Regions from separate parts of the Priestia sp. LL-8 genome, predicted to be linked through region 1. Evidence: a T-box and tRNA genes for the amino acid it is inferred to sense, from the RefSeq annotation. Region 1 holds a T-box; the other regions hold tRNA genes.

Region 1 (7,386 bases):
CAAAACTTACTTTTCCTTGATAGCCAATATTCGAAAAGAATAGCAGTAAAATAATAACATTCGCTATCACTGAAAAGGTAAGAATAATACCGGTAAAGTTTTTATTGCTTTTCGGTACAATTTTTTCATTATTCTTACTCATGTTAACAATCTCCTTATTTAGTGATGTACATGTTTATTATATATCACTTACCTAGGGGGCGAAAGTGACAATACTTTGAACTTAGTGCTTCCTTATTATCCGTATCCCTTCCTCACATTATGTTAAAAGCAGCAAGATTTCACTTGCTGCTTTTGCTCATTTTAGAAGAAAAGCCCTTACTTCTGATATAAAATACAGAGACCCTGTAATTACGACCATGTCTTGTTCACCTGTCGCCTTTTCCTCTACGTAAGCAATTGCTTTTTTCCACTCCTCGTCCATATGCTTATTATGATGAGTACTCATCTCATAAAGCTCTTGAGCCGGACGAGCACGAGGAAAGTCAAACGACGTAAATGTAATACTTGCAGCGATTGTTTCAAGTTCTTGGACCATTCGATCTGCGCTTTTATCATTTAAGCAGCTGAAAACTAAATGAATGTTTCGATCTTCATAATGAAGGCGTAAAGTAGATAACAAGCTATCAATGCCTTCTGCATTATGAGCCCCATCAATAATGGTTAAAGGATGCTCATTTACTATCTCAAAGCGGCCATTCCACTTTGTATGCTGAATCCCTTTTATCATTTGCTCATTGGAGATAGAAAGCTTTTTCTTTTCTTTTAAATAACAAACGGCCATCACAGCCAAAGCTGCATTTTTAACTTGATGATAGCCAAGCATATTTAATTGCAAGTGTTCAAATGTACCATACGGCGTTTTTAACGTAAAGCCTTCTCCATTTGCTAAAGGCTCATAGTTTTCAATTTTAAATTCTTTTCCTAACACAAATAACGAAGCCTGCTTCGAATTTGCCTCTTCTGTAATGACGTCAAGCGCCTTTACTTGCTCTGCACCAGTAATAATAGGAACTTCTTTTTTAATAATCCCCGCTTTTTCTGCTGCAATTTCTTCTACCGTATCACCTAGTATCGCCATGTGATCAAATCCAATGTTTGTAACAATACTCACCATAGGATTCACAACGTTTGTTGAATCATATCGTCCCCCAAGACCTGTTTCAAACACAACATAGTCAACTGAATCATGATAGCCGAAATAAAGAAAAGCCATGATTGTAATCACTTCAAATTCCGTTGCTGACCCTAAATCCGTATGTTCTAGTCGCTCCACTACAGGCTTTACTTCCTGAACAAGAGCGGTCATTGCTTCATTTGAAATAGGCTGTCCATTCACACTGATCCGCTCATTAAATGTTTCGATATAAGGGGAAGTAAACGTTCCAACTTTATACCCTGCTTCTTCTAACATGTTTCGCAAATAAGAAACAGTAGAACCTTTACCATTCGTCCCAGCAACGTGAATAGCATTTATATTTTGCTGCGGAAAATCAAGCTGCTCTAGCATCCATTCCATTCGTTCTAATCCCGGCTTGATTCCAAATCGAAGTCTGTTATGAATCCAATCAAGCGCTTCTTCATATGTCGTTATCATCTTTTATTCACCTTTCTTTTCCATCGCTATTATTATGTAAAGAAAAAGCGTCGCTATACAAGCCACGCTTTTCTGTTCATTCATTAACCCATTGATTATCCGCGTAATTCAGCAATACGAGACTGAACAGCTTCACGTTTTTCAACATAATCCTGCTCTTTTGCACGCTCTTCTTCTACTACTTTAGCAGGCGCTTTTGCAATAAAGCCTTGGTTGTTTAATTTCTTTTGTACACGTTCTACTTCTTTGTTTAACTTGTCGTATTCTTTTTCTAAACGCGCGATTTCTTCTTCGATATTAATTAAACCTTCAAGAGGTAAAATTAATTCTGCACCTGTTACCACAGCAGTCATCGCTTTTTCATCTAATGAAACATCCGTTGAAATCACAAGCTCACTTGGATTACAGAAACGTTCTACATACGCACGGTTCTTTTCAAGCTGGCTTTGAATATTTTCATCTTTAGCTTTGATAAATAATTTTACTTGTTTGCTCATCGGCGTGTTCACTTCAGCACGAATGTTACGAACAGCGCGGATAATATCTACAAGTAAACGCATATCGTTAGCAGCTTCTTTATCAGAAAGCTCAGGGCGTACTTCCGGCCATTTAGCTACTGTAATCGATTCGCCTTCATGCGGCAAGCTTTGCCAAATTTCTTCGGTAATAAACGGCATGAATGGATGTAAAAGTCGCATTGTATTATCAAGTACATAAGCTAAAATGGAGCGAGTTGTCTTTTTAGCTGCTTCATCTTCTCCGTAAAGAGGAAGTTTAGCCATTTCAATATACCAATCGCAGAAATCATCCCAAATAAAGTTATAAAGAATGCGTCCAACTTCACCGAATTCATATTTGTCAGCTAATTTTGTCACATGCTCAATCGTCTCATTTAGGCGCGTTAAGATCCATTTATCAGCAACAGATTTTTCACCTGATAAATCAAGTTCTTCAAATGTGATGCCGTCCATGTTCATTAATGCAAAACGAGAAGCATTCCAAATTTTATTTGCAAAGTTCCACGTCGCTTCGACTTTTTCAAAGCTGAAGCGTAAATCTTGTCCTGGTGAGCTTCCTGTAGATAAGAAGTAGCGAAGAGAATCCGCACCGTATTTCTCGATTACTTCCATTGGATCTACACCGTTACCAAGTGATTTACTCATTTTACGACCTTCAGCATCTCGTACAAGACCGTGAATGAGTACATCATCAAACGGACGTTTACCCGTAAATTCAAGACCTTGGAAAATCATACGAGATACCCAGAAGAAAATAATATCGTAGCCTGTTACAAGCACGTTTGTTGGGTAGTAGCGTTTGAAATCAGCTGCATCCACATCGGGCCAGCCCATTGTTGAGAATGGCCATAGCGCTGAACTGAACCATGTGTCTAATACATCTGAATCTTGTTCCCAGTTTTCTATATCTGCTGGAGCCTCATGATCTACGTATACTTCTCCAGTTTCTTTATGGTACCAAGCTGGAATGCGGTGCCCCCACCAAAGCTGACGCGAAATACACCAGTCGCGAATATTTTCCATCCAGTGTAAATATGTTTTTTCAAAACGATCAGGCACAAAGTTTACTTTTTCTTCTTGTTTTTGAAGATCTACTGCTTTATCTGCTAACGGCTGCATTTTTACAAACCACTGAGTTGATAAATAAGGTTCAACAACGGCACCGCTTCGTTCACTGTGACCTACTGAATGCATATGGTCTTCAATGTTGAACAATACGCCGTCTTCTTGAAGGTCTTTAACAATTTGCTTACGACAAGCAAAACGATCCATTCCTTCATATTTACCTGCTTTGTCATTCATCGTACCGTCTTGATTCATCACTAAAATACGCTCTAAATTATGACGGTTTCCAATTTCAAAATCGTTCGGGTCATGAGCAGGCGTAATTTTTACCGCACCAGAACCGAATTCCATATCTACATAATCATCACCTACGATTGGAATTTCACGACCTACAATCGGAAGGACAACCTTTTTGCCGATTAAGTGCTTATAGCGATCATCTTCAGGGTGAACAGCTACAGCCGTATCTCCTAGCATTGTTTCAGGACGAGTTGTTGCGATTTCAATATGTCCAGAACCATCTGCCAACGGATAGCGCATATGATAAAACGCACCTTGTACATCTTTGTAAATAACCTCGATGTCTGAAAGAGCTGTTTTTGTAGCTGGATCCCAGTTAATAATATATTCTCCGCGATAGATTAACCCTTTTTTGTAAAGCGTTACGAATACTTCACGCACTGCTTTAGAAAGGCCTTCATCAAGCGTGAAGCGCTCGCGTGAATAGTCTAAGCCAAGTCCTAGCTTCGACCACTGCTGGCGAATAAAGCTTGCATATTCTTCTTTCCATTTCCACGTTTCGGCTACGAATTTTTCGCGGCCTAAATCGTAGCGGCTTTTCCCTTCGCTGCGAAGCTTTTCTTCTACTTTTGCCTGCGTTGCAATTCCCGCATGGTCCATACCAGGAAGCCATAGAACATCATAGCCTTGCATGCGCTTCATACGCGTTAAAATATCTTGTAACGTTGTATCCCAAGCGTGGCCTAAATGCAGCTTGCCCGTTACGTTTGGGGGTGGAATTACAATTGTGTATGGCTCTTTTTCAGGGTCATTTGTTGCTTCAAAAAACTTCCCGTCTAACCAATACTGATAACGATTTTCTTCAACGGCTTTTGGATCATACTTCGTTGGAAGAGTCACTTCTTTTTCAGACATAATGTATACCTCCATAATATAAAGTTTCAGTCTTTAGAAACTGTGTAAAGCTTTTATAAACATAAAAAAACTCCTTTCCTAATAAAAGGACGAAAGGAGTTGATTTCGCGGTACCACCTTTTTTTATAGACGTATCCCGTTTGATAAGCCTATACACTTCATTTCATAACGGTTGATTAACCGGCTTTTTCTACTGAGCTATGCAGCTGTTCAAAAAAGCTACTCATAGGCGACCTTCCGAGTGCACATTCTTAAGAAATCTCACAGCAGCTGATTTCTCTCTCTGAAAGACGAACATCCCGTACTCTTCCTATTCACTGTATTTATGTATGAATTTCTCTTAATTATACTATATGAAAAAATGTTGAATCGTCAATAATCTTCTCCACTTTTTTACGATTATATTCATAATTTTTTTGTTCTGCTCTTTATTTTTTCATTCACTCGCTAATTTTGGAAATAAAATGAAGAGTCCGCTCAAAAAAATGGCACCATTTCTTTCTTTTTTCATATACTGACTTTAACCTGGGCACGTGGATTGAAAGGGGCATGTACAAATGAAGAAACGAATAAATGTAAATTCGTATCAGCTGCAGCGATGGCTCAAAACAGCAGGAGCGGCTTGTGGACAGTTTATTGTTCCTTTAACAATTTTTCAAGGTATACGTACACTATTTTTCCCTACAACCTTTGATGTACTGTTGTTGGCACTACTTGCCATACTAGCGGTTGCTTTATATTCGGACTGGATTTAAAAACCCAAGCGCTATTCGTTCGCTTGGGCTTGTGCAGCTGCTTCCGCTGCCATTTTTTTTTGCTGATCTACTTCAAATATTTTAATATTGAGCTGTTCAATGTTTTTTGTTAGCCAGTATGCTCGAATAAATGACTGCATATGTTCAAGCTCCGTTTTACTTTCTTTATGCTGCCTATATTGAACGATACACTGATACAAGGGTTCTGGAAACGCTAAATAACTGTGCAAAAGCAGTCTTTCCTCTTCTCTGAGAGCAAAATGTTTTTCATACGTACTAAACCACTCATAGCTGTCATGGGTCGTTACTGGGTACGTGCGAAGAGTACGGAAATAAAATGAGACCAAATCATAAATCGGTGAAGCATCTTTTGCATGTTCAAAATTAATAAAAAAACCATTTCCCCGTTCGTCATAGATAAAATGTTTAGCCGATAGCTTTCCATGAGACGTAACCAGCCGGATCTTTTCCTTTTCTTCCATTTCATCGTTCCACTGATCGAGCTTTCCAAAACCAAACTCAAGCGCTCTTGTCATTTCATAATAAAATGTACAGTAATGCAATTCAAACGGGGACATATACACTTTCTTCTCGCATTCTACTACATACTGCTTCAGCTCTTCCTGACGTTTTTCCCACGTTTCTTTCATCGATGTATAATGATTTTCTATATCTTCTTTTTTCACTTCTACTTCCTGCGCCGAAGCGCCGTGAAGCTTAGCAAGCTCTTGAAATAATTTATGATATCGAATATCACGCTCTTCGGTTGGATTATTTGGGAGCCACGGCATTAAGTAATACGAGCCGCTCTCATCTGAAACAATAGGCTGAGAACGCTTCGTTTGATAAATAGGGACAAAGCCCATCCACCCTTTTTGATACACGTTCTGCAGCTTTTGAATGAAGTTCTGATTTCGCTCTTGATGATTCGCCATTTCTTTAAGCGCAAATACGCCAGTTTTTGTATAGACTTTTTTTACTTTTCCGTAGTCTTCGATAAAGTCAACATCTAAGTCATATTCTTTTAACAATACTTTGTAGTCTGCTACTGTCCGCTGCATCTATATTCTCCTTCCTCGTAAAAAATAAAGAAAACAGTTAAGACATTATATGCGTCAAAACTGTTTTCTTTCCGACTTTAACGAACGGGAATATTTAAGATGCTTCCTTCCTCCAGCTCATATTCATCTCCTAAATTATTCACTCGTAAAATGTTTTGTACATTCGTATTATAGCGGTTTGCTATCGTATCAAGCGAATCTCCGTCTTGAACAATACAAAGCTTCCACGTTGAAAAAGCTTCTTCTTCCCGCGAAAAGAGCTTTGTTAAATAAAGGGCGTTTTCATTTCGGCCGCTTTCATTTTCTTCTTTCCGAAATTCAACAATAATCTTTTCCTTTTCTTGCTCAGCTTCTTCCTGCTCAGTCTCTTGCTGAACGTCAGCATACGTATTTAATTCACTAGCTTGCGATTCTTCGAAGCTTTCGTGCTCTTGACGAAGCTGAAAGAGCTCAATCACATTGTCTTCTCTTTCTTCCTCGATTTGTGCCTCTTTTTTCACTTCGACTTCAAATGGTTCATATGCTTCCTCTTCATATTCCACGACCGGCTCAGCACGAGATTCTTTTTTGAATACAGATGAAAAATAACTAGGCGGCTCTTCTGAATGATCTTCTTCAATAGCCTCTGCCTCTAAAAGTACGGGAGCTTCACGATAGCTTACGTCAAACTCTTGCTCCTCTTGTTCCTCTTCTTCTTGGGCAAAGTTTTCAGTATATACCTCTTCAGCATCGTCCACTTCTTCATAGGAGACGATGTGCTGTTCTTCCGCAAACTCTTCCTCTTCTTCTCGTTCTTCATGCTGCTCCCCGTACAATCCTGTGATGGACAAGTCAGCCATTAGCTGCAGCTGATTTGTGCCTGGTAATTCATAATCAAATAAATCAATAGATACATATACATCTTCAATACTTTGAATACGATTTTTAGGAATGGTAATATCAACAGGAAATTGATGTGATAATTCAGCCGTTCCGTCTTCACGGACAGAGATAGATTGCACTTGATTCTCATTTGTATATTCGCGTAACGAGTCCTCTCCCTCGTACGTTTCGTATTCACCTGTTAATTGTAATGCTCCTCGAATAGACACATATTGGTCATATTCTTGAATAGATACTTGAGGCTCTAAGGAGATAGACAAAAGTTGTGAGACTTCCTGTCCTTTTTGAAACCATACTGATTCTTCTACGGAAAAACGCAGACATGATAAATTATCCTGCGACAAATTGTTCTC
Region 2 (7,386 bases), 3.9 Mb from region 1:
GAACCTATTCCCGTCACATATGCATTGAGAGAGTTCGTTTTTTCAGACATGTTTACTTCATATACATGCTTAGCAGGTATATGAGCTTCGTCTGCTAAATGTAAAATTTTCGTCTCTAGCTCTTTATTCTTTAATGGATAAAAATCGTTATATAACGGATCGATAACCACTGGTTGAATAAACGTCAAAAATAGCGTAAATGGAATAGATACTAGCCATGCATACAGCCACCATCTTTTTGAAAACTTACGAATGAATGCATATAACACAGCAATCACTAAAAACATGGTGGCATAGTTTACCCAAAAATCTGTAAAGAGATCCTTCATCCATCCTTGGAAAGGTTGCGTCGTAATATGGTAAGCCTTTGAAAGCTTAAAGCTAATCCAGTCCATAGGAAAAGAATAGATCAGCAGCAGAACGGATAACCAAAATACATAAATAGCAGTTTGGAGAAGACTGAAACGGCTGATGTCTTTAGACCACTTATTAACTTTCTTAGATACACCTAACACTAAAATTAAAATAAACCCTAGCCACTCATATGGAATTCGGATAAAAAAGAGTGCATCTCTAATTTTTGAATATTTTTCGGTCAACATAAGTTCTCGTGCATTCATAAACGTAGCCGGGTCTACGCTGGTGCCCTTTAATGATTGTGGAATAGAGGTATCGCTTATATAGAATAAATACACCCAAATACACGCTCCATACACAAGAAAAACTCCGATGGACCACCAAACAATTTTTTTCACGCATTCCCCTCCTTTTGTACAAACAGTATGCCGTTATTACTATTGTAGGTTTTTTTTCGAAATTTAGAACAAGCTTTTATAGATGTGCTATAAGAAATGCAATTCGGAGAGAGGCAATCATAGAAAAACGAAAAATAGAGTTTAGACAAAAGAATAAACTCTGTTTACAAACAAAAAAAGCAGTTTGCATATGCAAACTGCTTTTAAGATGACCCGTACGGGATTCGAACCCGTGTTACCGCCGTGAAAGGGCGGTGTCTTAACCGCTTGACCAACGGGCCAGTATGGCTCCACAGGTAGGACTCGAACCTACGACCGATCGGTTAACAGCCGATAGCTCTACCACTGAGCTACTGTGGAATATGGTGGGCCTAAGTGGACTCGAACCACCGACCTCACGCTTATCAGGCGTGCGCTCTAACCAGCTGAGCTATAGGCCCATTATTTGGAGCGGGTGATGAGAATCGAACTCACGACATCAGCTTGGAAGGCTGAGGTTTTACCACTAAACTACACCCGCGTTACTTAAGATGGGGCGACTGATGGGAATCGAACCCACGAATGCCGGAACCACAATCCGGTGCGTTAACCACTTCGCCACAATCGCCATCTTAAAATGGTGGCTCGGGACGGAATCGAACCGCCGACACAAGGATTTTCAGTCCTTTGCTCTACCAACTGAGCTACCGAGCCTTTATGTAAATGGCGGTCCCGACGGGAATCGAACCCGCGATCTCCTGCGTGACAGGCAGGCATGTTAACCGCTACACCACGGGACCACTTTGGTTGCGGGGACAGGATTTGAACCTGCGACCTTCGGGTTATGAGCCCGACGAGCTACCGAACTGCTCCACCCCGCGATGATATGAATATGATATAAATAAATGGCGGAGGAAGAGGGATTCGAACCCCCGCGGGCTTTAACACCCCTGTCGGTTTTCAAGACCGATCCCTTCAGCCGGACTTGGGTATTCCTCCGTATATTTATAACAAATGTAACTTATATGGTAGCGGCGGAGGGAGTCGAACCCACGACCTCACGGGTATGAACCGTACGCTCTAGCCAGCTGAGCTACACCGCCATATTATTCGTTACAATTATTTAATTTAATTGGTGGAGCCTAGCGGGATCGAACCGCTGACCTCCTGCGTGCAAGGCAGGCGCTCTCCCAGCTGAGCTAAGGCCCCATAAATGGTCGGGAAGACAGGATTCGAACCTGCGACCCCTTGGTCCCAAACCAAGTGCTCTACCAAGCTGAGCTACTTCCCGTTTATGGCGCGCCCGAGAGGAGTCGAACCCCTAACCTTTTGATCCGTAGTCAAACGCTCTATCCAATTGAGCTACGGGCGCTTTATATGGAGCGGAAGACGAGGTTCGAACTCGCGACCCCCACCTTGGCAAGGTGGTGTTCTACCACTGAACTACTTCCGCTTATTAAAATGAGCCATGAAGGACTCGAACCTTCGACCCTCTGATTAAAAGTCAGATGCTCTACCAACTGAGCTAATGGCTCTCTATGGCTGGGCTAGCTGGATTCGAACCAACGCATGACGGAATCAAAATCCGTTGCCTTACCGCTTGGCGATAGCCCAATAAAGATGGTGGAGGGGGGCAGATTCGAACTGCCGAACCCGAAGGAGCGGATTTACAGTCCGCCGCGTTTAGCCACTTCGCTACCCCTCCGATATAAATGGTGCCGGCAAGAGGACTTGAACCCCCAACCTACTGATTACAAGTCAGTTGCTCTACCAGTTGAGCTACACCGGCACGGTGGTGGAGGATGACGGGATCGAACCGCCGACCCCCTGCTTGTAAGGCAGGTGCTCTCCCAGCTGAGCTAATCCTCCAAATATCATACACAACATTCAGTGTGTATTGTATATAAGTTTTTTACAAATGAGCCAAATAAAAAACCCCTAGACTCTTTTACAAGAGCATAAAAAGGGGTCTTATTCATTGCCTGGCAACGTCCTACTCTCACAGGGACAAAGTCCCAACTACCATTGGCGCTAAAGAGCTTAACTTCCGTGTTCGGTATGGGAACGGGTGTGACCTCTTCGCTATCGCCACCAGACAAGAGATTGCTCTCTCAAAACTAGATAACAGTTCGCTGAGTAAAGCTTACGCTTTTAAAAGTTTGGTTAAGTCCTCGATCGATTAGTATCAGTCAGCTACACATGTCGCCACGCTTCCACCTCTGACCTATCAACCTGATCATCTTTCAGGGATCTTACTAGCTTACGCTATGGGAAATCTCATCTTGAGGGGGGCTTCATGCTTAGATGCTTTCAGCACTTATCCCGTCCACACATAGCTACCCAGCGATGCCTTTGGCAAGACAACTGGTACACCAGCGGTGTGTCCATCCCGGTCCTCTCGTACTAAGGACAGCTCCTCTCAAATTTCCTACGCCCACGACGGATAGGGACCGAACTGTCTCACGACGTTCTGAACCCAGCTCGCGTACCGCTTTAATGGGCGAACAGCCCAACCCTTGGGACCGACTACAGCCCCAGGATGCGATGAGCCGACATCGAGGTGCCAAACCTCCCCGTCGATGTGGACTCTTGGGGGAGATAAGCCTGTTATCCCCGGGGTAGCTTTTATCCGTTGAGCGATGGCCCTTCCATGCGGAACCACCGGATCACTAAGCCCGACTTTCGTCCCTGCTCGACTTGTAGGTCTCGCAGTCAAGCTCCCTTGTGCCTTTACACTCTACGAATGATTTCCAACCATTCTGAGGGAACCTTTGGGCGCCTCCGTTACATTTTAGGAGGCGACCGCCCCAGTCAAACTGCCCACCTGACACTGTCTCCCGGCCCGATCAGGGCCGCGGGTTAGAATTTCAATACAGCCAGGGTAGTATCCCACCGACGCCTCCACCGAAGCTAGCGCTCCGGCTTCTCAGGCTCCTACCTATCCTGTACAAGCTGTACCAAAATTCAATATCAGGCTACAGTAAAGCTCCACGGGGTCTTTCCGTCCTGTCGCGGGTAACCTGCATCTTCACAGGTACTATAATTTCACCGAGTCTCTCGTTGAGACAGTGCCCAGATCGTTACGCCTTTCGTGCGGGTCGGAACTTACCCGACAAGGAATTTCGCTACCTTAGGACCGTTATAGTTACGACCGCCGTTTACTGGGGCTTCGATTCAGAGCTTCTCCCAAAGGATAACCCCTCCTCTTAACCTTCCAGCACCGGGCAGGCGTCAGCCCCTATACTTCGCCTTGCGGCTTCGCAGAGACCTGTGTTTTTGCTAAACAGTCGCCTGGGCCTATTCACTGCGGCTCTCTCGGGCTATACACCCTACCAGAGCACCCCTTCTCCCGAAGTTACGGGGTCATTTTGCCGAGTTCCTTAACGAGAGTTCTCTCGATCACCTTAGGATTCTCTCCTCGCCTACCTGTGTCGGTTTGCGGTACGGGCACCTCCCGCCTCGCTAGAGGCTTTTCTTGGCAGTGTGGAATCAGGAACTTCGGTACTATAATTCCCTCGTCATCACAGCTCAGCCTTTACGATGAGCGGATTTGCCTACTCATCAGCCTAACTGCTTGAACGCGCATATCCAGCAGCGCGCTTACCCTATCCTACTGCGTCCCCCCATTACTCAAACGGCGGGGAGGTGGTACAGGAATATCAACCTGTTGGCCATCGCCTACGCTTTTCAGCCTCGGCTTAGGTCCCGACTAACCCTGAGCGGACGAGCCTTCCTCAGGAAACCTTAGGCATTCGGTGGACAAGATTCTCACTTGTCTTTCGCTACTCATACCGGCATTCTCACTTCTAAGCGCTCCACCAGTCCTTACGGTCTGACTTCGCTGCACTTAGAACGCTCTCCTACCACTGACATCAAAGATGTCAATCCACAGCTTCGGTGATACGTTTAGCCCCGGTACATTTTCGGCGCAGAGTCACTCGACCAGTGAGCTATTACGCACTCTTTAAATGGTGGCTGCTTCTAAGCCAACATCCTGGTTGTCTAAGCAACTCCACATCCTTTTCCACTTAACGTATACTTGGGGACCTTAGCTGGTGGTCTGGGCTGTTTCCCTTTTGACTACGGATCTTATCACTCGCAGTCTGACTCCCATGGATAAGTCTTTGGCATTCGGAGTTTGACTGAATTCGGTAACCCGTTGGGGGCCCCTAGTCCAATCAGTGCTCTACCTCCAAGACTCTCACAACATGAGGCTAGCCCTAAAGCTATTTCGGAGAGAACCAGCTATCTCCAGGTTCGATTGGAATTTCTCCGCTACCCACACCTCATCCCCGCACTTTTCAACGTGCGTGGGTTCGGGCCTCCATTCAGTGTTACCTGAACTTCACCCTGGACATGGGTAGATCACCTGGTTTCGGGTCTACAACCACATACTAAACGCCCTATTCAGACTCGCTTTCGCTACGGCTCCGCCTTATCAGCTTAACCTTGCATGGGATCGTAACTCGCCGGTTCATTCTACAAAAGGCACGCCATCACCCGTTAACGGGCTCTGACTACTTGTAGGCACACGGTTTCAGGATCTCTTTCACTCCCCTTCCGGGGTGCTTTTCACCTTTCCCTCACGGTACTGGTTCACTATCGGTCACTAGGTAGTATTTAGCCTTGGGAGATGGTCCTCCCAGCTTCCGACGGAATTTCACGTGTTCCGCCGTACTCAGGATCCACTCAAGAGGGAACGAAGTTTCAACTACAGGGTTGTTACCTTCTTCGACGGACCTTTCCAGGTCGCTTCATTTACTTCGTTCCTTTGTAACTCCGTATAGAGTGTCCTACAACCCCAAGAGGCAAGCCTCTTGGTTTGGGCTAATTCCGTTTCGCTCGCCGCTACTCAGGAAATCGCATTTGCTTTCTCTTCCTCCGGGTACTTAGATGTTTCAGTTCCCCGGGTCTGCCTTCAATATCCTATGTATTCAGATAAAGATACTGTTCCATTACGAACAGTGGGTTTCCCCATTCGGAAATCTCCGGATCAAAGCTCACTTACAGCTCCCCGAAGCATATCGGTGTTAGTCCCGTCCTTCATCGGCTCCTAGTGCCAAGGCATTCACCGTGCGCCCTTTCTAACTTAACCATTAGCGAATAAATGGTACAACATATTGTTGTGTTATTTATTGGTTTGATTAAAGAAAAGTTTCACTTTTCCTCAGCAATTACTGTTATCTAGTTTTCAAAGAACAAAACAACTGACTTCAATCACATCATGATGAACATCACTGTGATATCTACGTGCAGTTCTGCGCCGAGTAATCGCAGGCGCAATTATTAATGAGAGATTGAACTCTCAAAACTGAACAAAGTGTCAAAACGTACGTCATGTAAAAATCCTTAGAAAGGAGGTGATCCAGCCGCACCTTCCGATACGGCTACCTTGTTACGACTTCACCCCAATCATCTGTCCCACCTTAGGCGGCTAGCTCCTTACGGTTACTCCACCGACTTCGGGTGTTACAAACTCTCGTGGTGTGACGGGCGGTGTGTACAAGGCCCGGGAACGTATTCACCGCGGCATGCTGATCCGCGATTACTAGCGATTCCAGCTTCATGTAGGCGAGTTGCAGCCTACAATCCGAACTGAGAATGGTTTTATGGGATTGGCTTGACCTCGCGGTCTTGCAGCCCTTTGTACCATCCATTGTAGCACGTGTGTAGCCCAGGTCATAAGGGGCATGATGATTTGACGTCATCCCCACCTTCCTCCGGTTTGTCACCGGCAGTCACCTTAGAGTGCCCAACTAAATGCTGGCAACTAAGATCAAGGGTTGCGCTCGTTGCGGGACTTAACCCAACATCTCACGACACGAGCTGACGACAACCATGCACCACCTGTCACTCTGTCCCCCGAAGGGGAACGCTCTATCTCTAGAGTTGTCAGAGGATGTCAAGACCTGGTAAGGTTCTTCGCGTTGCTTCGAATTAAACCACATGCTCCACCGCTTGTGCGGGCCCCCGTCAATTCCTTTGAGTTTCAGTCTTGCGACCGTACTCCCCAGGCGGAGTGCTTAATGCGTTAGCTGCAGCACTAAAGGGCGGAAACCCTCTAACACTTAGCACTCATCGTTTACGGCGTGGACTACCAGGGTATCTAATCCTGTTTGCTCCCCACGCTTTCGCGCCTCAGCGTCAGTTACAGACCAAAAAGCCGCCTTCGCCACTGGTGTTCCTCCACATCTCTACGCATTTCACCGCTACACGTGGAATTCCGCTTTTCTCTTCTGCACTCAAGTTCCCCAGTTTCCAATGACCCTCCACGGTTGAGCCGTGGGCTTTCACATCAGACTTAAGAAACCGCCTGCGCGCGCTTTACGCCCAATAATTCCGGATAACGCTTGCCACCTACGTATTACCGCGGCTGCTGGCACGTAGTTAGCCGTGGCTTTCTGGTTAGGTACCGTCAAGGTACAAGCAGTTACTCTCGTACTTGTTCTTCCCTAACAACAGAGTTTTACGACCCGAAAGCCTTCATCACTCACGCGGCGTTGCTCCGTCAGACTTTCGTCCATTGCGGAAGATTCCCTACTGCTGCCTCCCGTAGGAGTCTGGGCCGTGTCTCAGTCCCAGTGTGGCCGATCACCCTCTCAGGTCGGCTATGCATCGTTGCCTTGGTGAGCCGTTACCTCACCAACTAGCT
Region 3 (7,386 bases), 4.2 Mb from region 1:
ACCTCATCCCCGCACTTTTCAACGTGCGTGGGTTCGGGCCTCCATTCAGTGTTACCTGAACTTCACCCTGGACATGGGTAGATCACCTGGTTTCGGGTCTACAACCACATACTAAACGCCCTATTCAGACTCGCTTTCGCTACGGCTCCGCCTTATCAGCTTAACCTTGCATGGGATCGTAACTCGCCGGTTCATTCTACAAAAGGCACGCCATCACCCGTTAACGGGCTCTGACTACTTGTAGGCACACGGTTTCAGGATCTCTTTCACTCCCCTTCCGGGGTGCTTTTCACCTTTCCCTCACGGTACTGGTTCACTATCGGTCACTAGGTAGTATTTAGCCTTGGGAGATGGTCCTCCCAGCTTCCGACGGAATTTCACGTGTTCCGCCGTACTCAGGATCCACTCAAGAGGGAACGAAGTTTCAACTACAGGGTTGTTACCTTCTTCGACGGACCTTTCCAGGTCGCTTCATTTACTTCGTTCCTTTGTAACTCCGTATAGAGTGTCCTACAACCCCAAGAGGCAAGCCTCTTGGTTTGGGCTAATTCCGTTTCGCTCGCCGCTACTCAGGAAATCGCATTTGCTTTCTCTTCCTCCGGGTACTTAGATGTTTCAGTTCCCCGGGTCTGCCTTCAATATCCTATGTATTCAGATAAAGATACTGTTCCATTACGAACAGTGGGTTTCCCCATTCGGAAATCTCCGGATCAAAGCTCACTTACAGCTCCCCGAAGCATATCGGTGTTAGTCCCGTCCTTCATCGGCTCCTAGTGCCAAGGCATTCACCGTGCGCCCTTTCTAACTTAACCATTAGCGAATAAATGGTACAACATATTGTTGTGTTATTTATTGGTTTGATTAAAGAAAAGTTTCACTTTTCCTCAGCAATTACTGTTATCTAGTTTTCAAAGAACAATCGCAACCAAAATTCTTCTTATCTAATAAGAAGAAAGTAGTGTGCTTTCTATAATTGAGAGATTGAACTCTCAAAACTGAACAAAGTGTCAAAACGTACGTCATGTAAAAATCCTTAGAAAGGAGGTGATCCAGCCGCACCTTCCGATACGGCTACCTTGTTACGACTTCACCCCAATCATCTGTCCCACCTTAGGCGGCTAGCTCCTTACGGTTACTCCACCGACTTCGGGTGTTACAAACTCTCGTGGTGTGACGGGCGGTGTGTACAAGGCCCGGGAACGTATTCACCGCGGCATGCTGATCCGCGATTACTAGCGATTCCAGCTTCATGTAGGCGAGTTGCAGCCTACAATCCGAACTGAGAATGGTTTTATGGGATTGGCTTGACCTCGCGGTCTTGCAGCCCTTTGTACCATCCATTGTAGCACGTGTGTAGCCCAGGTCATAAGGGGCATGATGATTTGACGTCATCCCCACCTTCCTCCGGTTTGTCACCGGCAGTCACCTTAGAGTGCCCAACTAAATGCTGGCAACTAAGATCAAGGGTTGCGCTCGTTGCGGGACTTAACCCAACATCTCACGACACGAGCTGACGACAACCATGCACCACCTGTCACTCTGTCCCCCGAAGGGGAACGCTCTATCTCTAGAGTTGTCAGAGGATGTCAAGACCTGGTAAGGTTCTTCGCGTTGCTTCGAATTAAACCACATGCTCCACCGCTTGTGCGGGCCCCCGTCAATTCCTTTGAGTTTCAGTCTTGCGACCGTACTCCCCAGGCGGAGTGCTTAATGCGTTAGCTGCAGCACTAAAGGGCGGAAACCCTCTAACACTTAGCACTCATCGTTTACGGCGTGGACTACCAGGGTATCTAATCCTGTTTGCTCCCCACGCTTTCGCGCCTCAGCGTCAGTTACAGACCAAAAAGCCGCCTTCGCCACTGGTGTTCCTCCACATCTCTACGCATTTCACCGCTACACGTGGAATTCCGCTTTTCTCTTCTGCACTCAAGTTCCCCAGTTTCCAATGACCCTCCACGGTTGAGCCGTGGGCTTTCACATCAGACTTAAGAAACCGCCTGCGCGCGCTTTACGCCCAATAATTCCGGATAACGCTTGCCACCTACGTATTACCGCGGCTGCTGGCACGTAGTTAGCCGTGGCTTTCTGGTTAGGTACCGTCAAGGTACGAGCAGTTACTCTCGTACTTGTTCTTCCCTAACAACAGAGTTTTACGACCCGAAAGCCTTCATCACTCACGCGGCGTTGCTCCGTCAGACTTTCGTCCATTGCGGAAGATTCCCTACTGCTGCCTCCCGTAGGAGTCTGGGCCGTGTCTCAGTCCCAGTGTGGCCGATCACCCTCTCAGGTCGGCTATGCATCGTTGCCTTGGTGAGCCGTTACCTCACCAACTAGCTAATGCACCGCGGGCCCATCTGTAAGTGATAGCCGAAACCATCTTTCAATCATCTCCCATGAAGGAGAAGATCCTATCCGGTATTAGCTTCGGTTTCCCGAAGTTATCCCAGTCTTACAGGCAGGTTGCCCACGTGTTACTCACCCGTCCGCCGCTAACGTCATAGAAGCAAGCTTCTAATCAGTTCGCTCGACTTGCATGTATTAGGCACGCCGCCAGCGTTCATCCTGAGCCAGGATCAAACTCTCCGAAGAAATGTTTGACTTGCTCATTTAAAAAATAAAAATTAACGTTGACGTTTGTCGCTTTGTTCAGTTTTCAAAGTTCAATATATTTGGAGCGGGTGATGAGAATCGAACTCACGACATCAGCTTGGAAGGCTGAGGTTTTACCACTAAACTACACCCGCAATATGGCGCGCCCGAGAGGAGTCGAACCCCTAACCTTTTGATCCGTAGTCAAACGCTCTATCCAATTGAGCTACGGGCGCTTCTTATGATGTTTACCGCCGTTGTTTTGGCGACTTTATTATAATATCATTTCTGTTTTCTTATGTCAACACTTTTTTAAAAAGTTTTTTTGGTGCGGCCGAGAGGACTTGAACCTCCACGGGGTCGCCCCCACTAGGCCCTCAACCTAGCGCGTCTGCCATTCCGCCACGACCGCTAAATACATAAAATGAATAAGATGCGGGTGAAGGGACTTGAACCCCCACGTCGTAAAGACACTAGATCCTAAGTCTAGCGCGTCTGCCAATTCCGCCACACCCGCAAGAAATGAAAATGAGCCATGAAGGACTCGAACCTTCGACCCTCTGATTAAAAGTCAGATGCTCTACCAACTGAGCTAATGGCTCTTTATGGCTGGGCTAGCTGGATTCGAACCAACGCATGACGGAATCAAAATCCGTTGCCTTACCGCTTGGCGATAGCCCAATAATTTAAAATGGCGGTCCCGACGGGAATCGAACCCGCGATCTCCTGCGTGACAGGCAGGCATGTTAACCGCTACACCACGGGACCATCCAAAATTATGTATAAAACAGTCAAATGGTGGAGGATGACGGGATCGAACCGCCGACCCCCTGCTTGTAAGGCAGGTGCTCTCCCAGCTGAGCTAATCCTCCACAGAATATGTAAATGAAAATCAATGGTGACCCGTACGGGATTCGAACCCGTGTTACCGCCGTGAAAGGGCGGTGTCTTAACCGCTTGACCAACGGGCCATTATAAAATGGCGGAGAAGGAGGGATTTGAACCCTCGCGCCGCTTACACGACCTACACCCTTAGCAGGGGCGCCTCTTCAGCCACTTGAGTACTTCTCCATATGGCTCCACAGGTAGGACTCGAACCTACGACCGATCGGTTAACAGCCGATAGCTCTACCACTGAGCTACTGTGGAATAATATTTATCAGACTTCTTACATTGTAATCGACATTATATGTAATGTCAATAAGTTTTTGTAATTTCTTTGCCGTTTATTTGAGACGGCTTTATTAATTTATCATAATCAATCTATTTTAGTCAAGCATCTTCTACATTTTTTTTAATTTACCTTTACACTTTCCACAAACATATTTAACCGTGTTCACTTTTCTTTTTCGAACATATTTTTGATCACACTGCATACATACATATATGTGCTCTTTTTTCTTTCCATCACTTTCTTTTTTCAATGCCTGACAAAATCGAGGGGCGCCTACTTCTTTCATTAGCCTTTTAAAGTCTTGATCTCCATGCTTATACCCTTTCCCCTCAATATGCAAATGATAATGACAGAGCTCATGTTTAATGATTGCTACTATTTCTTGCCTGCCATATTGTTCAAAGTATTTGTAGTTTACTTCTATATTAGATGTACTTAATAAATACCTTCCACCTGTCGTACGTAAACGAGAATTAAAAGTGGCTTCATGACGAAATGGTTTGTGAAACAGCTTCAATGAAATTTCTTCTACAAGTATTTGTAAATCTTTATCATTCATCTTATATACTCCTCTACTGTATGAAATCACCTGACTAGCTCTTTGGGCATACACTTCATTACATACTCACTATTCACCTTATCATAAATGAAAAGGAGTGATTGCCCTTATGCCAATGTGGCTACAAAAACAAATGAGGCGCGCTTATTCTGAGAAAGACCGCGCACAAATAAAATTGCTCAATCAATGTTGGTTTTTTTATCAAAAAAATAATTCCGCTTCTTAAATCACTTCTTTTTACAAATAAAATTGCCTTTTCAGAAAATCTGAAAAGGCAATTTTATTATTGATGGGGCGGAATCATCGTCAGTGCAACTCTTCCTTTTTTCATGTCTACGTCTTCTACCCACACATTCACCAAATCTCCTACTGAAACGACATCGAGGGGGTGCTTAACGTACCGATTCGTTAATTTAGAAATATGGACTAGACCGTCTTGCTTAACTCCTATATCGATGAACGCTCCGAAGTCTACGACGTTTCGCACTGTACCTTCAAGCTGAATACCTTTTGCTAGATCCTCTAGCTTCAAAATATCCTGACGTAGCAAAGGTTTTGGCAGTTCATCACGAGGATCTCTTTCCGGTCTTACGAGCGCTTCTATAATGTCTTTTAAAGTAAGCTCTCCTATACTTAGTTCTTCTGATATTTCGGGTAAAGAAATATGTTTTAATGCTTCTTTTACTTTCTCCGTTCCAAGCTCAGTCTCTTTCACTTCCGCTTTCTTTAAAAGCTTTTTAACGTCTCCATATGTTTCAGGATGGATACCCGTTCTGTCTAAAGGTTCTTCACCTTCTATAATACGTAAAAACCCAATACACTGCTCATAGGTTTTAGCACCTAGACGCGGAATTTTCTTCAACTGTTTTCGGTTAGAGAATTTTCCGTTTTCATCCCGATATTTTACAATGTTTTGAGCAACTGTCTTATTTAGACCAGCAACGTATTGTAGAAGCGAAGCAGAAGCCGTGTTTGCATTTACTCCTACTTGGTTTACTACTGTCTCTACAATAAAAGTCAGTGAATCATTTAATTGCTTTTGAGACACATCATGCTGATACTGCCCTACCCCTACCGACTTAGGATCAATTTTCACAAGTTCAGCCAGCGGATCTTGCAGCCTTCTGGCAATCGATACAGCGCTTCGCTCTTCTACTTGAAAATCAGGAAATTCCTCTCTAGCAACATCAGAAGCCGAATATACGCTTGCTCCCGCTTCATTCACAATCAAATAATAAACTGGGTTTTCAATTTCTTTAAGAACATCCGCTACAAATTGCTCCGTTTCGCGAGATGCCGTTCCGTTTCCAATTGCTACTACTTCAATAGGGTATTCAGCGAACATTTTCTTTAATTTATTTTGCGCTTCCGCTGCTTTTCTCACAGGAGGATGTGGATAAATAACATCAATTTTTAATACCTTGCCCGTTTCATCTACTACAGCTAATTTGCAGCCTGTTCGAAAAGCTGGATCTACCCCTAATACTACTTTCCCTTTCAATGGAGGTTGGAGAAGAAGTTTTCGTAAGTTTTCAGAAAAGATGTGAATGGCTCTTTCTTCCGCTTTTTCTGATAGCTCTTTACGGATTTCGCGTTCAATAGATGGTTCTATTAAGCGTTTATAAGCATCTTCTATAGCTGAGATGATATAACTTTCGGCTGAAGAATCCCTTTTTTTGATTACTTGTTTATGTAAATACGAAAGAATACGATCTGTAGGCGCATCAATATTCACTTTTAAAATACCGTCTTTTTCTCCTCTATTCATAGCTAAGATACGATGAGGAACGATTCGCTTTACCGCTTCTGTATATTCATAGTACATTTCATAGATGTTTTTTTCATCTTTTTCCGGATCTTTGACTGAAGTAACAATTATGCCATCTTTTACAGTGGTCGTACGAATCCATTGACGATAAGACGCTTCGTCAGAAATTTGTTCCGCTACAATGTCTAGAGCTCCCTGAATAGCTTCGTCAGAAGATTGAACTCCCACTTCTTCATTTATGTATGCTTGCGCTTCATTCTTCACGTCAGAACGTGGAAAGCTTAGTAGCCACTGTGCTAATGGTTCAAGACCTTTTTCTTTTGCTACAGTTGCTTTTGTACGTCGTTTTTGCTTAAAGGGGCGGTATAAATCTTCTACTTGCTGCAATTTCTTCGCTTGATGAATTTGAGCAGCCAGTTCCTCAGTTAATTTCCCTTGTTCTTCAATTAATCGAAGAACTTCCTCTTTACGCTCCTCTAAATTCATTAAGTAGTTCCAGGAATCTAAAATATTCCGGATTTGGACTTCATCCAAAGCACCAGTTTGTTCTTTTCTATATCGAGCAATAAAGGGAACTGTATTACCGTCTTCTACTAAAGCAATTACGTTTTGTACTTGCTTTTGTGAAATCTCCACCTCTTTACTTACACGTTGAACAATTTGATTATCTAATTTCGTTGCAACAGACACAGCTTATCCTCCTACCTAAATGAAACTTTGTCTCTATTGTAACAAAACTCACATGCAATAACACATGTGAGCTAAAAAGAAAGGCTATGCAGTTGGAAGATGGCCAGCGATATACGTAATATCGTCATTATGAGATCGAATTGCTGCCTGTAGCCGTGTCGACAATTGATCTACACTCATCGAGTTAGCAAAAACAGATTTAATCTCTTTTAATTCTAAGCCATCTGTATGAATCAAAAATTTAGAACCGGAGTCATATGGGAAGGTTTGTGTGCGGAACTTTTGAATTTTCCCTGATAAAAAACCTTGAATTGGCAGAGGGTACGTTAATTTCCCCTCCGGAGAATACAGATAAAAGCGGATATTACCTACATTTGTATAATGAAATTCGTTATGTTTTTTATCAATTTTCAAAATAGCTACTGCTGCGCCTCTTGTATGTCGAGTAGCTTTGTTGCACTTAGAAATGATCTCATCCACATCTAGATGATGATGATCTTTCGCTACATCCGTAACAGCTACAGAAGCGGCTCTGGCTTGTTCACCGCTTCCTAATCCATCTGCCACTGCACATAGAAAATAGTCATCCGTTTCTTTGACATAGTA
Region 4 (7,386 bases), 4.3 Mb from region 1:
AGTGTTGACTTTATATAGTACAGATGTTAAATTATTAAATGTCGCTGATGAGTGATTGGAAAACAATCGCAATTCATCAGAAATAAAATATTAAAAAAGTTGTTGACAAATGAAAGACAACTTGTTAATATAATAAAGTCGCTCAAGAGCGGCGGTTGAACTTTGAAAACTGAACAAAGCGACAAACGTCAACGTTAATTTTTATTTTTTAAATGAGCAAGTCAAACATTTCTTCGGAGAGTTTGATCCTGGCTCAGGATGAACGCTGGCGGCGTGCCTAATACATGCAAGTCGAGCGAACTGATTAGAAGCTTGCTTCTATGACGTTAGCGGCGGACGGGTGAGTAACACGTGGGCAACCTGCCTGTAAGACTGGGATAACTTCGGGAAACCGAAGCTAATACCGGATAGGATCTTCTCCTTCATGGGAGATGATTGAAAGATGGTTTCGGCTATCACTTACAGATGGGCCCGCGGTGCATTAGCTAGTTGGTGAGGTAACGGCTCACCAAGGCAACGATGCATAGCCGACCTGAGAGGGTGATCGGCCACACTGGGACTGAGACACGGCCCAGACTCCTACGGGAGGCAGCAGTAGGGAATCTTCCGCAATGGACGAAAGTCTGACGGAGCAACGCCGCGTGAGTGATGAAGGCTTTCGGGTCGTAAAACTCTGTTGTTAGGGAAGAACAAGTGCGAGAGTAACTGCTCGTACCTTGACGGTACCTAACCAGAAAGCCACGGCTAACTACGTGCCAGCAGCCGCGGTAATACGTAGGTGGCAAGCGTTATCCGGAATTATTGGGCGTAAAGCGCGCGCAGGCGGTTTTTTAAGTCTGATGTGAAAGCCCACGGCTCAACCGTGGAGGGTCATTGGAAACTGGGGAACTTGAGTGCAGAAGAGAAAAGCGGAATTCCACGTGTAGCGGTGAAATGCGTAGAGATGTGGAGGAACACCAGTGGCGAAGGCGGCTTTTTGGTCTGTAACTGACGCTGAGGCGCGAAAGCGTGGGGAGCAAACAGGATTAGATACCCTGGTAGTCCACGCCGTAAACGATGAGTGCTAAGTGTTAGAGGGTTTCCGCCCTTTAGTGCTGCAGCTAACGCATTAAGCACTCCGCCTGGGGAGTACGGTCGCAAGACTGAAACTCAAAGGAATTGACGGGGGCCCGCACAAGCGGTGGAGCATGTGGTTTAATTCGAAGCAACGCGAAGAACCTTACCAGGTCTTGACATCCTCTGACAACTCTAGAGATAGAGCGTTCCCCTTCGGGGGACAGAGTGACAGGTGGTGCATGGTTGTCGTCAGCTCGTGTCGTGAGATGTTGGGTTAAGTCCCGCAACGAGCGCAACCCTTGATCTTAGTTGCCAGCATTTAGTTGGGCACTCTAAGGTGACTGCCGGTGACAAACCGGAGGAAGGTGGGGATGACGTCAAATCATCATGCCCCTTATGACCTGGGCTACACACGTGCTACAATGGATGGTACAAAGGGCTGCAAGACCGCGAGGTCAAGCCAATCCCATAAAACCATTCTCAGTTCGGATTGTAGGCTGCAACTCGCCTACATGAAGCTGGAATCGCTAGTAATCGCGGATCAGCATGCCGCGGTGAATACGTTCCCGGGCCTTGTACACACCGCCCGTCACACCACGAGAGTTTGTAACACCCGAAGTCGGTGGAGTAACCGTAAGGAGCTAGCCGCCTAAGGTGGGACAGATGATTGGGGTGAAGTCGTAACAAGGTAGCCGTATCGGAAGGTGCGGCTGGATCACCTCCTTTCTAAGGATTTTTACATGACGTACGTTTTGACACTTTGTTCAGTTTTGAGAGTTCAATCTCTCAATTATAGAAAGCACACTACTTTCTTCTTATTAGATAAGAAGAATTTTGGTTGCGATTGTTCTTTGAAAACTAGATAACAGTAATTGCTGAGGAAAAGTGAAACTTTTCTTTAATCAAACCAATAAATAACACAACAATATGTTGTACCATTTATTCGCTAATGGTTAAGTTAGAAAGGGCGCACGGTGAATGCCTTGGCACTAGGAGCCGATGAAGGACGGGACTAACACCGATATGCTTCGGGGAGCTGTAAGTGAGCTTTGATCCGGAGATTTCCGAATGGGGAAACCCACTGTTCGTAATGGAACAGTATCTTTATCTGAATACATAGGATATTGAAGGCAGACCCGGGGAACTGAAACATCTAAGTACCCGGAGGAAGAGAAAGCAAATGCGATTTCCTGAGTAGCGGCGAGCGAAACGGAATTAGCCCAAACCAAGAGGCTTGCCTCTTGGGGTTGTAGGACACTCTATACGGAGTTACAAAGGAACGAAGTAAATGAAGCGACCTGGAAAGGTCCGTCGAAGAAGGTAACAACCCTGTAGTTGAAACTTCGTTCCCTCTTGAGTGGATCCTGAGTACGGCGGAACACGTGAAATTCCGTCGGAAGCTGGGAGGACCATCTCCCAAGGCTAAATACTACCTAGTGACCGATAGTGAACCAGTACCGTGAGGGAAAGGTGAAAAGCACCCCGGAAGGGGAGTGAAAGAGATCCTGAAACCGTGTGCCTACAAGTAGTCAGAGCCCGTTAACGGGTGATGGCGTGCCTTTTGTAGAATGAACCGGCGAGTTACGATCCCATGCAAGGTTAAGCTGATAAGGCGGAGCCGTAGCGAAAGCGAGTCTGAATAGGGCGTTTAGTATGTGGTTGTAGACCCGAAACCAGGTGATCTACCCATGTCCAGGGTGAAGTTCAGGTAACACTGAATGGAGGCCCGAACCCACGCACGTTGAAAAGTGCGGGGATGAGGTGTGGGTAGCGGAGAAATTCCAATCGAACCTGGAGATAGCTGGTTCTCTCCGAAATAGCTTTAGGGCTAGCCTCATGTTGTGAGAGTCTTGGAGGTAGAGCACTGATTGGACTAGGGGCCCCCAACGGGTTACCGAATTCAGTCAAACTCCGAATGCCAAAGACTTATCCATGGGAGTCAGACTGCGAGTGATAAGATCCGTAGTCAAAAGGGAAACAGCCCAGACCACCAGCTAAGGTCCCCAAGTATACGTTAAGTGGAAAAGGATGTGGAGTTGCTTAGACAACCAGGATGTTGGCTTAGAAGCAGCCACCATTTAAAGAGTGCGTAATAGCTCACTGGTCGAGTGACTCTGCGCCGAAAATGTACCGGGGCTAAACGTATCACCGAAGCTGTGGATTGACATCTTTGATGTCAGTGGTAGGAGAGCGTTCTAAGTGCTGTGAAGTCAGACCGTAAGGACTGGTGGAGCGCTTAGAAGTGAGAATGCCGGTATGAGTAGCGAAAGACAAGTGAGAATCTTGTCCACCGAATGCCTAAGGTTTCCTGAGGAAGGCTCGTCCGCTCAGGGTTAGTCGGGACCTAAGCCGAGGCTGAAAAGCGTAGGCGATGGCCAACAGGTTGATATTCCTGTACCACCTCCCCGCCGTTTGAGTAATGGGGGGACGCAGTAGGATAGGGTAAGCGCGCTGCTGGATATGCGCGTTCAAGCAGTTAGGCTGATGAGTAGGCAAATCCGCTCATCATAAAGGCTGAGCTGTGATGACGAGGGAATTATAGTACCGAAGTTCCTGATTCCACACTGCCAAGAAAAGCCTCTAGCGAGGCGGGAGGTGCCCGTACCGCAAACCGACACAGGTAGGCGAGGAGAGAATCCTAAGGTGATCGAGAGAACTCTCGTTAAGGAACTCGGCAAAATGACCCCGTAACTTCGGGAGAAGGGGTGCTCTGGTAGGGTGTATAGCCCGAGAGAGCCGCAGTGAATAGGCCCAGGCGACTGTTTAGCAAAAACACAGGTCTCTGCGAAGCCGCAAGGCGAAGTATAGGGGCTGACGCCTGCCCGGTGCTGGAAGGTTAAGAGGAGGGGTTATCCTTTGGGAGAAGCTCTAAATCGAAGCCCCAGTAAACGGCGGCCGTAACTATAACGGTCCTAAGGTAGCGAAATTCCTTGTCGGGTAAGTTCCGACCCGCACGAAAGGCGTAACGATCTGGGCACTGTCTCAACGAGAGACTCGGTGAAATTATAGTACCTGTGAAGATGCAGGTTACCCGCGACAGGACGGAAAGACCCCGTGGAGCTTTACTGTAGCCTGATATTGAATTTTGGTACAGCTTGTACAGGATAGGTAGGAGCCTGAGAAGCCGGAGCGCTAGCTTCGGTGGAGGCGTCGGTGGGATACTACCCTGGCTGTATTGAAATTCTAACCCGCGGCCCTGATCGGGCCGGGAGACAGTGTCAGGTGGGCAGTTTGACTGGGGCGGTCGCCTCCTAAAATGTAACGGAGGCGCCCAAAGGTTCCCTCAGAATGGTTGGAAATCATTCGTAGAGTGTAAAGGCACAAGGGAGCTTGACTGCGAGACCTACAAGTCGAGCAGGGACGAAAGTCGGGCTTAGTGATCCGGTGGTTCCGCATGGAAGGGCCATCGCTCAACGGATAAAAGCTACCCCGGGGATAACAGGCTTATCTCCCCCAAGAGTCCACATCGACGGGGAGGTTTGGCACCTCGATGTCGGCTCATCGCATCCTGGGGCTGTAGTCGGTCCCAAGGGTTGGGCTGTTCGCCCATTAAAGCGGTACGCGAGCTGGGTTCAGAACGTCGTGAGACAGTTCGGTCCCTATCCGTCGTGGGCGTAGGAAATTTGAGAGGAGCTGTCCTTAGTACGAGAGGACCGGGATGGACACACCGCTGGTGTACCAGTTGTCTTGCCAAAGGCATCGCTGGGTAGCTATGTGTGGACGGGATAAGTGCTGAAAGCATCTAAGCATGAAGCCCCCCTCAAGATGAGATTTCCCATAGCGCAAGCTAGTAAGATCCCTGAAAGATGATCAGGTTGATAGGTCAGAGGTGGAAGCGTGGCGACATGTGTAGCTGACTGATACTAATCGATCGAGGACTTAACCAAACTTTAAAAGCGTAAGCTTTACTCAGCAAACTGTTACCTAGTTTTGAGAGAACAAAACTTTTTAAAAAAGTCTTGCTTTCTTTATCAAATCATGTATAATATATTATGTCTGGTGGCGATAGCGAAGAGGTCACACCCGTTCCCATACCGAACACGGAAGTTAAGCTCTTTAGCGCCAATGGTAGTTGGGACTTTGTCCCTGTGAGAGTAGGACGTTGCCAGGCTATTATTATTCCACAGTAGCTCAGTGGTAGAGCTATCGGCTGTTAACCGATCGGTCGTAGGTTCGAGTCCTACCTGTGGAGCCAACTGGCCCGTTGGTCAAGCGGTTAAGACACCGCCCTTTCACGGCGGTAACACGGGTTCGAATCCCGTACGGGTCACCATTTATTTTTATCTACATAATAGTGGAGGATTAGCTCAGCTGGGAGAGCACCTGCCTTACAAGCAGGGGGTCGGCGGTTCGATCCCGTCATCCTCCACCACCGTGCCGGTGTAGCTCAACTGGTAGAGCAACTGACTTGTAATCAGTAGGTTGGGGGTTCAAGTCCTCTTGCCGGCACCATTTATATCGGAGGGGTAGCGAAGTGGCTAAACGCGGCGGACTGTAAATCCGCTCCTTCGGGTTCGGCAGTTCGAATCTGCCCCCCTCCACCATCTTTATTGGGCTATCGCCAAGCGGTAAGGCAACGGATTTTGATTCCGTCATGCGTTGGTTCGAATCCAGCTAGCCCAGCCATAGAGAGCCATTAGCTCAGTTGGTAGAGCATCTGACTTTTAATCAGAGGGTCGAAGGTTCGAGTCCTTCATGGCTCATTTTAATAAGCGGAAGTAGTTCAGTGGTAGAACACCACCTTGCCAAGGTGGGGGTCGCGAGTTCGAACCTCGTCTTCCGCTCCATTTCTATATAAAAAAAGATATTGGGGCCTTAGCTCAGCTGGGAGAGCGCCTGCCTTGCACGCAGGAGGTCAGCGGTTCGATCCCGCTAGGCTCCACCATACATATAAACGTACAACCTTTAAGCAATTTGCTTAAAGGTTTTTTTGTGCAGTTTCTACAAATTAGAATTGTATATATATTCAAAAAAGTGTCGAGTTGAGCCATCGCTCATTTAGCCGTTACAATAAGAGAGTAGCAACATTTGTGATGGGGGGACATATTATGAATAAGCTTTCAATTATTGGAGTACCGATGGATTTAGGTCAAACTCGCCGTGGGGTCGATATGGGGCCAAGTGCGATACGATATGCAGGTGTCATTGAACGCATCGAGAATATTGGCTATAGTGTAGAAGATAAAGGGAATATTGAAATTGCCTTAGCTGAACGAGTACATAGTGATGAAAATACAAACTTAAAGAATTTAAAAGCTGTAGCAGATGCTAGCGAGAGGCTTGCTCAGACCGTAAGTGATGTTATTACAAATAAAAGGTTTCCTTTAGTGCTAGGGGGAGATCACAGTATCGCTATCGGAACACTAGCAGGAGTAAGTCGTCATTATAAAAACTTGGGCGTGATTTGGTATGATGCACACGGAGATTTGAATACAGCAGATACGTCTCCTTCAGGAAATATTCACGGTATGCCATTGGCGGCAAGTATAGGTGTAGGAGACGAAGCATTGACTCGAATTGGTGGTTATACACCTAAAGTTAAGCCTGAAAATATTGTGATTATCGGAGCACGTTCTTTAGATGAAGGAGAAAAAGAGCTAATAAAGGAAAAAGGCATTAAAGTGTATACGATGCATGAGATAGATCGAATGGGCATGACAAAAATAATGGAAGAAACAATTTTATATTTGCAGGATAAAACAGATGGCGTTCATCTATCACTCGATTTAGATGGACTGGATCCACATGATGCACCTGGAGTAGGAACACCAGTTATCGGTGGAATAAGCTATAGAGAAAGTCATTTAGCTATGGAGATGTTGGCAGAATCTCAGCTAATCACTTCTGCTGAGTTTGTGGAAGTGAATCCTATTTTAGATGAACGGAATAAAACAGCTACCGTAGCTGTTGCATTAATGGGCTCACTTTTAGGAGAAAAATTAGTATAAAACATTAATACCTACCAAAAGGTACATGAAATATATATGAAGATAAAAAAAAAGAAGCTCTTAGTTCAGATTCGAGAGCTTCTTTATATAGAGAAAAACTTTTCATATTCATTTAATAAACCATCTAGCTCTGAACTTACTCTCACCACTGTTAGTGATGATAAAGGGTTTTCTGCTGCAAGAGTGACCATGTTATTTCTACATTCTTCAATTTGATTCAAAAGGTTCTCTTTTGTATGAGTCAAGCTTTCCACTCCTCTTCTTTTCATCTATACTAATTACATAACCTACGTACGATCTTTTTAAACGTATTTGACAAATTTTTGTTAAAATAATTAAGCATAAGTGAAACTTTATGATAAAGTACACGTATATATACTAT

What was found. The T-box of region 1 lies ahead of U9R83_RS23330 (valine--tRNA ligase). A T-box ahead of a tRNA ligase gene usually reads a tRNA of that ligase, here a tRNA-Val.
Region 2: it has a tRNA-Val gene. The T-box ahead of U9R83_RS23330 (valine--tRNA ligase) is inferred to sense a tRNA for this amino acid. The anticodon was not compared.
Region 3: it has a tRNA-Val gene. The T-box ahead of U9R83_RS23330 (valine--tRNA ligase) is inferred to sense a tRNA for this amino acid. The anticodon was not compared.
Region 4: it has a tRNA-Val gene. The T-box ahead of U9R83_RS23330 (valine--tRNA ligase) is inferred to sense a tRNA for this amino acid. The anticodon was not compared.

What each region holds. Positions count from the first base shown of each region.
Region 1 covers NZ_JAZAQH010000001.1:4,454,911-4,462,296, forward strand. The annotation lists gene U9R83_RS23320 (DUF420 domain-containing protein) at 1-142, opposite strand, end outside; gene U9R83_RS23325 (bifunctional folylpolyglutamate synthase/dihydrofolate synthase) at 299-1,597, opposite strand; gene U9R83_RS23330 (valine--tRNA ligase) at 1,693-4,335, opposite strand; T-box leader at 4,418-4,662, opposite strand; gene U9R83_RS23335 (hypothetical protein) at 4,893-5,090, shown strand; gene ysxE (spore coat protein YsxE) at 5,102-6,151, opposite strand; gene spoVID (stage VI sporulation protein D) at 6,229-7,377, opposite strand.
Region 2 covers NZ_JAZAQH010000001.1:591,107-598,492, reverse strand. The annotation lists gene U9R83_RS03240 (M48 family metallopeptidase) at 1-755, opposite strand, end outside; tRNA gene U9R83_RS03235 (tRNA-Glu) at 965-1,036, opposite strand; tRNA gene U9R83_RS03230 (tRNA-Asn) at 1,041-1,115, opposite strand; tRNA gene U9R83_RS03225 (tRNA-Ile) at 1,119-1,195, opposite strand; tRNA gene U9R83_RS03220 (tRNA-Gly) at 1,202-1,275, opposite strand; tRNA gene U9R83_RS03215 (tRNA-His) at 1,287-1,362, opposite strand; tRNA gene U9R83_RS03210 (tRNA-Phe) at 1,373-1,448, opposite strand; tRNA gene U9R83_RS03205 (tRNA-Asp) at 1,459-1,534, opposite strand; tRNA gene U9R83_RS03200 (tRNA-Met) at 1,539-1,615, opposite strand; tRNA gene U9R83_RS03195 (tRNA-Ser) at 1,641-1,733, opposite strand; tRNA gene U9R83_RS03190 (tRNA-Met) at 1,761-1,837, opposite strand; tRNA gene U9R83_RS03185 (tRNA-Ala) at 1,868-1,943, opposite strand; tRNA gene U9R83_RS03180 (tRNA-Pro) at 1,949-2,025, opposite strand; tRNA gene U9R83_RS03175 (tRNA-Arg) at 2,030-2,106, opposite strand; tRNA gene U9R83_RS03170 (tRNA-Gly) at 2,113-2,187, opposite strand; tRNA gene U9R83_RS03165 (tRNA-Lys) at 2,197-2,269, opposite strand; tRNA gene U9R83_RS03160 (tRNA-Gln) at 2,274-2,348, opposite strand; tRNA gene U9R83_RS03155 (tRNA-Tyr) at 2,356-2,439, opposite strand; tRNA gene U9R83_RS03150 (tRNA-Thr) at 2,448-2,523, opposite strand; tRNA gene U9R83_RS03145 (tRNA-Val) at 2,528-2,603, opposite strand; rRNA gene rrf (5S ribosomal RNA) at 2,715-2,830, opposite strand; rRNA gene U9R83_RS03135 (23S ribosomal RNA) at 2,894-5,829, opposite strand; rRNA gene U9R83_RS03130 (16S ribosomal RNA) at 6,088-7,386, opposite strand, start outside.
Region 3 covers NZ_JAZAQH010000001.1:205,507-212,892, reverse strand. The annotation lists rRNA gene U9R83_RS01250 (23S ribosomal RNA) at 1-812, opposite strand, end outside; rRNA gene U9R83_RS01245 (16S ribosomal RNA) at 1,038-2,589, opposite strand; tRNA gene U9R83_RS01240 (tRNA-Gly) at 2,671-2,744, opposite strand; tRNA gene U9R83_RS01235 (tRNA-Arg) at 2,749-2,825, opposite strand; tRNA gene U9R83_RS01230 (tRNA-Leu) at 2,916-3,001, opposite strand; tRNA gene U9R83_RS01225 (tRNA-Leu) at 3,024-3,106, opposite strand; tRNA gene U9R83_RS01220 (tRNA-Lys) at 3,119-3,191, opposite strand; tRNA gene U9R83_RS01215 (tRNA-Gln) at 3,196-3,270, opposite strand; tRNA gene U9R83_RS01210 (tRNA-Asp) at 3,282-3,357, opposite strand; tRNA gene U9R83_RS01205 (tRNA-Val) at 3,386-3,461, opposite strand; tRNA gene U9R83_RS01200 (tRNA-Glu) at 3,486-3,560, opposite strand; tRNA gene U9R83_RS01195 (tRNA-Ser) at 3,570-3,660, opposite strand; tRNA gene U9R83_RS01190 (tRNA-Asn) at 3,664-3,738, opposite strand; gene U9R83_RS01185 (SprT family protein) at 3,873-4,322, opposite strand; gene cmpA (cortex morphogenetic protein CmpA) at 4,432-4,548, shown strand; gene U9R83_RS01175 (Tex family protein) at 4,606-6,780, opposite strand; gene U9R83_RS01170 (PP2C family serine/threonine-protein phosphatase) at 6,865-7,386, opposite strand, start outside.
Region 4 covers NZ_JAZAQH010000001.1:153,553-160,938, forward strand. The annotation lists rRNA gene U9R83_RS00885 (16S ribosomal RNA) at 231-1,782, shown strand; rRNA gene U9R83_RS00890 (23S ribosomal RNA) at 2,008-4,943, shown strand; rRNA gene rrf (5S ribosomal RNA) at 5,052-5,167, shown strand; tRNA gene U9R83_RS00900 (tRNA-Asn) at 5,177-5,251, shown strand; tRNA gene U9R83_RS00905 (tRNA-Glu) at 5,255-5,329, shown strand; tRNA gene U9R83_RS00910 (tRNA-Val) at 5,353-5,428, shown strand; tRNA gene U9R83_RS00915 (tRNA-Thr) at 5,433-5,508, shown strand; tRNA gene U9R83_RS00920 (tRNA-Tyr) at 5,517-5,600, shown strand; tRNA gene U9R83_RS00925 (tRNA-Gln) at 5,608-5,682, shown strand; tRNA gene U9R83_RS00930 (tRNA-Lys) at 5,687-5,759, shown strand; tRNA gene U9R83_RS00935 (tRNA-Gly) at 5,769-5,843, shown strand; tRNA gene U9R83_RS00940 (tRNA-Ala) at 5,866-5,941, shown strand; gene rocF (arginase) at 6,105-7,004, shown strand; gene U9R83_RS00950 (aspartyl-phosphate phosphatase Spo0E family protein) at 7,088-7,249, opposite strand.